Linked DNA regions of Desulfofalx alkaliphila DSM 12257. The protein of the gene in region 2 interacts with the protein of the main gene of each other region in a pairwise test. Links are inferred from orthologs where the notes say so. Each region holds a gene or a part of one and is shown on either strand. Other genes may lie near its edges.

What was found. Proteins that work in one complex are often made in the same cells at the same time.
Region 1: the proteins of rho (region 2) and hfq interact in binary tests that used the Escherichia coli proteins (3 or more experiments, as listed by UniProt). The link is inferred for Desulfofalx alkaliphila DSM 12257 from one-to-one orthologs.

What each region holds. Positions count from the first base shown.
Region 1 is NZ_JONT01000004.1:122,396-126,128, forward strand. Bases 387-3,113 are described here. They hold hfq (RNA chaperone Hfq), read left to right. Parts: upstream 387-1,492; coding sequence 1,493-1,735; downstream 1,736-3,113. Other genes in these bases: BR02_RS0104400 (class I SAM-dependent methyltransferase), read left to right, coding at 387-514; miaA (tRNA (adenosine(37)-N6)-dimethylallyltransferase MiaA), read left to right, coding at 511-1,455; BR02_RS0104415 (AAA family ATPase), read left to right, coding at 1,911-2,888; BR02_RS0104420 (methionine gamma-lyase family protein), read left to right, coding at 2,924-3,113. Outside these bases: more of BR02_RS0104400, read left to right, coding at 1-386; more of BR02_RS0104420, read left to right, coding at 3,114-3,733. UniProt on the Escherichia coli protein: RNA chaperone that binds small regulatory RNA (sRNAs) and mRNAs to facilitate mRNA translational regulation in response to envelope stress, environmental stress and changes in metabolite concentrations.
Region 2 is NZ_JONT01000003.1:108,773-112,724, reverse strand. The notes cover bases 527-3,472. They hold rho (transcription termination factor Rho), read left to right. Parts: upstream 527-1,332; coding sequence 1,333-2,613; downstream 2,614-3,472. Other genes in these bases: BR02_RS0103445 (M23 family metallopeptidase), read left to right, coding at 2,687-3,472; BR02_RS0103455 (DUF2062 domain-containing protein), read left to right, coding at 749-1,252; fsa (fructose-6-phosphate aldolase), read left to right, coding at 527-705. Also shown: more of fsa, read left to right, coding at 55-526; more of BR02_RS0103445, read left to right, coding at 3,473-3,592; BR02_RS0103440 (radical SAM family protein), read left to right, coding at 3,643-3,952. UniProt on the Escherichia coli protein: Facilitates transcription termination by a mechanism that involves Rho binding to the nascent RNA, activation of Rho's RNA-dependent ATPase activity, and release of the mRNA from the DNA template.

The DNA of each region.
Region 1 (3,733 bases), on a different replicon or contig from region 2:
TTTACGTGCCGGGGATATGGTATTGGACTGTACTTTGGGATTAGGTTCTGATGCGGTGGTGGCAAATTATGTTGCCGGACCAACCGGAACGGTGGTGGGGCTGGAGAGTAACCCTCTTATGGCTTATGTGGTACAAGAAGGAATAAAGCATTATAAAGACGGCAATCCGGCCCTTATTAAAGCTATTCGTGGTATTAAGGTTATTAATGTCGATCACCGCAACTACCTAAGGAAGTTGCCGGATAAATCATTTGATGTTGTCTATTTTGACCCCATGTTTCGCAATCCATTAAAGAAATCTCCGGGAATGGCACCCCTGCGCAAATTAGCTAATAATGATTCAATAAGTAAAGAGACAATAAATCAGGCCCTGAGGGTTGCAAAGAAATGTGTGGTCATGAAAGAAACTGCAAAAAGCGAAGAATTTACCAGATTGGGTTTTAAGAAGATCATTGGTGGCAAGAAATCACCTATTGCCTATGGAGTTTTGTTAGCAGGGGGTGAAGATTTATGAAAAAACCCTTGCTGGCGGTGGTGGGGCCTACGGCCACCGGAAAGACAGAGGTGGGCGTAAATTTATCACAGAAGATAGATGGGGAAGTGGTATCAGCTGATTCCATGCTAGTGTATAAAGGAATGGATATAGGTACTGCAAAACCTTCGATGGAAGAACGCCAGGGTATACCCCATCACATGATTGATGTGGCAGTACCAACTGAAGACTACAGCGTTGCCCGCTATCAGCGTGAAGCCCGTAAGGTTGTGGCAGAAATTCATAACAGAAATAAAATTCCTGTAATAGTAGGGGGAACAGGCTTATACATTCGTGCAGTGGTAGATGAATATAACTTTGATGTGCCGGGAGAAAACCGAGAAATACGTCAAAGCCTATTACAACAAGCTAATGAAAAGGGTACTCAATGGCTGCACAGAGAACTGTCACTGGTTGACCCCCGGGCGGCTGAACGTATACATCATAAAAATGTACGGAGGGTAATTAGGGCGCTGGAAGTCTATAAACTTACAGGTAAACCCTTCTCCAGTTTCCAACAAGCGGAATATAAAAGCAGACCCGAGTATAAAGTAGCTTTATTTGGCCTTACTATGCCTAGAGAAATACTTTATAAACGCATTGAAAAGCGTGTTGATATAATGCTGGAACAAGGGCTGGTTGAAGAAGTCCAGGGGCTAATAAAACAAGGTGTAAAGGCCCATGTTACCTCTATGCAGGGTTTAGGTTATAAAGAAATTGCTTCATATCTTGCAGGTGAGTTAACATTGGCCCAAGCGGTTGAACTGATTAAGAGAGATACTCGGCGTTATGCCAAACGACAATTGACCTGGTTTAAAAGGGACCCACGCATAATCTGGTTTGATATGAATAAATACAATAATATAGACCTAGTTGCAGATGAAATTATAAAAACTTGGCAGGAATATAATTCAACTTTGTAGAAACATTTCCTAAATAAAGATAAACGGAGGTACACCCATGACTAAACCCCAGATTAATTTGCAAGATGCTTTTTTAAATCAAGTTCGTAAAGAAAATATCCCCATCACCATGTTTCTTATAAATGGATTTCAACTTAAGGGGTTGGTTCGGGGGTTTGATAACTTTACGGTAATTTTGGAAAGTGATGGCAAGCAAATGATGGTTTACAAACATGCTATTTCTACAGTAAGCCCTTTAAGGCCTGTAAATACAGCATTTGCTGAAAACAAAAATCTATAAGCTAAAAAGACCTCTCCCCTTGGGCGAGAGGTTTTCTTTTTATTATACAATTATAAGACAAAGGGGCTTGGCCGGTATGAGATAGTAATAGTTTATCTAAAATTTTCTAATTCATAACTTATACCTTGGGCGTATATATGAGAATAACACATAATATGCCCAAGAGGTGAACCCGATGGTTAAAATAAATATGTGGCAGAACCAAGGAAAGAAAATAGAAAAAAAAGATAATGAATGGCGCCGCAAACAACTGGGGCCTATACGGCCATCGGGAGGTGACCGACAACAGGCAAAAAATGAGCTAGGAGCAACCAGTCAGGATAATGTAAATAAAATAATAGCAGAGTTAGATAGTTTAGTTGGCTTAAAAAGTGTTAAGAAACTGATTACTGAATTACAGGCTTTTATAGAAATTCAAAAACTGCGTCAAAAAGAAAAGCTTGCCTATGAACCAATGGTTCTACATATGATTTTTAAAGGTAGTCCCGGCACCGGCAAAACTACCGTCGCCAGAATTATAGGTAAATTATTTAAGGAAATGGGTGTGCTAAGTAAAGGCCATATTATTGAAGTAGAGCGAGCGGATCTAGTTGGTGAATATATAGGACACACTGCCAAACGCACTAGGGATGAAATCAAAAAAGCATTGGGCGGAATAATGTTCATTGATGAAGCCTATTCATTGGCCAGGGGTGGGGAAAAGGATTTTGGCAAAGAAGCAATAGATGCCATGGTGAAGGCCATGGAAGATAACAAAGACAACCTGGTGTTGATTTTAGCCGGGTATAAACATGAAATTGAAGCTTTTTTGGAAACTAATCCGGGACTGCGTTCAAGATTCCCCATTCATATAACTTTTCCTGACTACAGCACCCAAGAATTAATGGAAATAGCAGAAATGATGCTAAAAAAACGTCAGTATTGTTTAACTGATGAGGCCAGGGATCAATTGAGAACTTTAATAAAAATCAGAGCACAGCGCCATATTAACAGCGGCAATGCCAGAATGGTCAGAAATCTAATTGAGCGTGCCATGAGGTTGCAGGCAGTGCGATTAGTAAATGCTCAACTGCCAAAGATTAGCAAAGAAGAACTGATGACCATTACCGCAGAAGATCTCATAAATGCCTATGATGACTTAACAGAGGACTAAATAAATCAGGAGGAATACTATTGTATAACAGTGAAATGTTAAAAAAAATAGTTTCGGAAGTGGAATATGAAATCGAACCCATTTACCGTCAAATTGAAAAAACATCTATGCACAATCATGCACGGGTGTTAAAAGCGTTTCAGCTGGCAAGGGTTAGTGATTTTCACTTAAAGGGAGGCACCGGTTATGGTTATGGTGATGCAGGTCGTGATGTACTAGAAAAAATATATGCACATGTTTTTGGTGCTGAAGCGGCTTTGGTTAGGGGACAAATTGTTTCCGGTACCCATGCCATCGCTTTATGTTTGTTTGGGGTGCTACAACCCGGAGACCACTTGCTGGCAGTGCAAGGTGCGCCTTATGATACCCTTGAGCAGGTTATTGGTATTCGAGAAAGCACCCCCGGATCTTTAAGAAGCTATGGCATCACTTATAACCAGATAGAATTGCTACCTGACGGTAGTTTAGATTGGCAAGGTATAGGTAAAGCCTTGTCAAAAAAGACAAAAATGGTAATGATACAACGTTCCCGTGGGTATGCATGGCGTCCTTCATTAAGTATTGCGGAAATAGAAAAATTAGTTCAGTTTATTAAAAGCATACAACCACAAACAGTGGTGTTTGTGGATAACTGTTACGGTGAATTAGTAGAAACCAAAGAACCCTGTCATGTGGGGGCTGACTTGATAGCCGGTTCATTAATAAAAAATCCTGGCGGCGGCTTAGCGCCAACCGGTGGGTATGTGGTTGGACGCAAAGATTTAGTACAACTGGCTGCCAATCGTTGGACCGCCCCGGGTATTGGAGATGAAGTGGGCCCCACATTAGGTTATCATCGCCTACTG
Region 2 (3,952 bases):
CCCCAAGGCCGGGCTAAGGCTAAGGCAATTATGAGGTGAGGGGTGATTTAGGCTTTGAAAATTTTTCTGGATACTGCAAATATAGACGAAATTCGGGAATGTTATCAATTGGGCGTTATCTCTGGCGTCACCACTAACCCTTCGCTGATAGCAAAGGAAGGCAGGGATTTTGCCCAGGTGGTAAAAGAAATAACCGACCTGGTTAAGGGCCCCATTAGCGCTGAAGCTGTAAGCCTTGAACCGGATAAAATGTTGGCAGAAGCAATACAATTGGCTGAAATTCATCCTAACATAGTGGTTAAACTGCCCATGAACGAAGCGGGCCTGAAAGTAACCAAGGAGTGCAGGGAAAGGGGCATAAAGACCAACGTAACCCTGGTGTTTTCAGCCAACCAGGCCCTGCTGGCCGCCTTGGCAGGTGCCACCTATGTAAGCCCCTTTGTGGGCCGGATAGATGATATCGGCCACGACGGAATGGATTTAATTTATGATATAGTTACAATCTTCAACAATTACCAATTTAAAACAGAAATTATAGCTGCCAGCATTAGACATCCCCTACATGTGCTGCAATCTGCCAAGGCAGGTGCACACATTGCCACCGTTCCGCCTAAAGTATTAAAGCAGATGATTAACCACCCCTTAACAGATGCAGGTATAGAAAAATTTTTGGCCGACTGGGCCAAGGTGCCGGGCCAAAACTAATACACCTGTCCACCTGTAAGTAGATCCAGGGGAGAGAGCCCCAGTGTTAAAGGAATTAATAGAGAAGTATCGACAAATCTTTATTGAAAGATATAATAAACTAATGAGCCTGCCAGATGCACCCCACAAAATCGCCGGTGGAATGGCGGTGGGCGTTGCCATGCTCTTTTTACCAATACCGATATTCGGTTATCCCCTTGCCTACTTTGCAGCCTGGTTGATGGGTTTTAACGTTATTGCAGCCCTGCTGACATTAATCCTCTTTAAATGGGCCGCACCTTTTTTCTTTGCCCTTGACGTAATAGTGGGTTCTTTACTGCTAACCGGCAAACCGGTGCCCCTATACCTTTTTACTTCCAACCTTGAATTTGCCAGTGTAAATACTTGGTTAACGCTGGGCAAAACCATGGGGCATCCCCTTTTGGTGGGTGCAATTGTGAACACAATAGTGGTCTGCACCCTGGTCTACTTCATTTCCCGCAGGGTGCTGCAAAAGAAAATAACCCTGACCCAAGCGGGGCAAGGCAGCCGGTTTATAAGAAAATAAATTGTCATCGGCATTAAGTAAATATGATGGGAGATTTGAGAATCTTGGATGTAAACATCAATACTTTAGAAAGCAAAACCATGGTAGAGTTGTACAAGATAGCCCGGGCCATGGAATTACCGGGCTATTATAAACTGCGCAAAAAAGAACTGATTTTTGAAATTCTAAAATACAAAACCAAACAGGAGGGTATAATTCAAGCCCAAGGGGTGCTGGAAAAACTGCCCGACGGCTATGGTTTTTTAAGACCCTTTAAGTACCACCCCAGCAATGATGACATTTATGTATCATCATCCCAAATCAGAAAGTTTGACCTGCGTACAGGGGACCGGGTATCCGGCCAGGTGCGCAGACCCAAGGAAGGCGAACGCTACTTTGCCTTGCTGAGGGTGGAAGAAGTAAACGGCGATCCCCCTGAAATATCTCCAGAAAGACTGCACTTTGACGGCTTAACCCCCCTTTACCCGGAAGACAGAATTTCCCTGGAGCTTAGCCCGGAGAAAAGAAGTACCCGTATTATTGATTTAATTGCTCCGGTAGGCAAGGGGCAGCGTGGTTTAATAGTGGCCCCCCCCAAGGCGGGCAAAACCACCCTGCTAAAAGAAATAGCCAACAGCATTTCCCAAAATCACCCGGAAATAGAAATGATGGTGCTGCTAATTGACGAGCGGCCGGAGGAAGTAACCGATATAGAGCGCTCAGTGAACGGTGAAGTGGTGGCTTCTACCTTTGATGAGCCGCCTGAAAACCATGTAAAGGTGGCAGAAATGGTGCTGGAAAGGGCCAAACGCCTGGTGGAGCACAAGCGGGACGTTGTTATTTTAATGGACAGCATCACCCGGCTGGCCAGGGCTTACAACCTGGTGATACCCCCCAGCGGCAGAACCCTGTCCGGCGGCGTTGACCCGGCTTCCCTTCACAAGCCGAAAAGATTTTTCGGTGCTGCCCGCAATTTAGAAGAAGGGGGCAGTTTAACGATACTGGCAACGGCCCTGATTGAAACCGGCAGCCGCATGGATGACGTTATTTTTGAAGAATTTAAAGGCACCGGCAACATGGAATTAATATTGGACCGCCGCCTGGCCGAACGCAGGCTCTTCCCGGCCATAGACGTACAGCGCTCGGGCACCAGGCGCGAAGAATCCCTGCTTACCAAGGATGAATTGGAGTGGGTTTGGGGATTTAGAAGGGCTTTCAGCAACGCCAACCCCTGGGATGCCCTGGAAGTTCTTTTTGAACGCATGAAAAACAGCAAAACCAACAGCCAGTTGGTTCAGGCCATGCTGCAGCAGAGAAAAAAGGCCAAGGCCATAGTGCCCAGCTACCCCCCCACCCGTAAAATGGTGACCAACGACGATTAAAACAAATAATGAATAGCCCTCCCAACTAATGGCAATAATATAACTAACTATTGTCATTATGAGGTGAGACTAAATGCTATTCAAAAGAACAGTATACTTACTGGTGCTGGTGCTGCTAATGGGCTGCTTTAGCCCCGCTGCCCATGCCCGGTTAGATGAAATGATTATAAAAAACAAACCCTATGGCGTTAACCGTGTAAATTATCAACCGGAAACAGCGCCGGCAGGGGTGTCCCGGTCCGGCACCACGGTATACCGGGTAAAACCCGGCGACACCCTGTGGGATTTGGCCAATAGGCACGGCATATCGGTGGCCCGGTTGGCTGCAGCCAACGGCTTAGACAGCGAAAGCCGGCTCTACGTTGGACAGGCAATCGACCTGCCCGGCGGACAAACCAGCCACACTGTAAAGGCCGGTGAAAGCATTATAGCCATTAGCCAAAACTATCAGGTGCCGGTGCAGGAACTGCTGCGGGTCAACAGGATCAGCAACCCCGACTACCTGCAGGTGGGACAAACCTTAACCATACCGGCTGCCGGGGCCGGCCCAAAAGCAGCTGCCGCCGCTGCGTCGGGCAGCACCGCCATGCCCTTTTTTGCCATGGACTGGCCGGTAAAGGGTAGAATATCTTCCCCCTTTGGTATCCGGGATGAAGGCCGGCCCCACCACGGTGTGGATATTGCCGCCGACCAGGGCGCACTGATTAGGGCAGCCCAGGGGGGTAGAGTGGCCTATTGCGGCTATTACGGCGACTACGGCTACACGGTAATTATTGATCACGGCGGAGGCATACGCACCCTCTACGCCCACTGCTCCGCTCTGCTGGTTAATTCAGGCCAGTATGTGCAAAAAAATGATCCCATAGCAAGGGTGGGCAACACGGGCAGATCCTTTGGCCCCCACCTGCACTGGGAGGTTCAATACCAGGGAGTGCCCTTTGACCCCCTGCTCTGTATTGAACTGAACTCCTACGCCTAGGACTTATAATTTAAAACTTATAATTCAAAATTTAATAAAGGGAGACCGCCATGTACAAACTACTCTTTGCCAACTCCAGGGGAGAGTTCTTTGACTACCCAATCCAACCGGTGGGCCGGACCGGGGAAATGTTTGTGGAAATAATAGATGAAGACCTGATACCGCTGCCGGAAAGTGCGGGGCTGGTGATGCTGCCCCAATCCCACCCCATTGGTATTAACAAGAAGGGTGACTTTGTACTGCTCAAGGAAAACCCCTACGGCCCGGGGCCCGCTTATCCGGTGGGTGCAACCCTGCCCCAGGGCTACAGCCGTACCCTCCTGCCCGGCTACAGGCGGGCCGGCAAGAAACCGTTGCCCC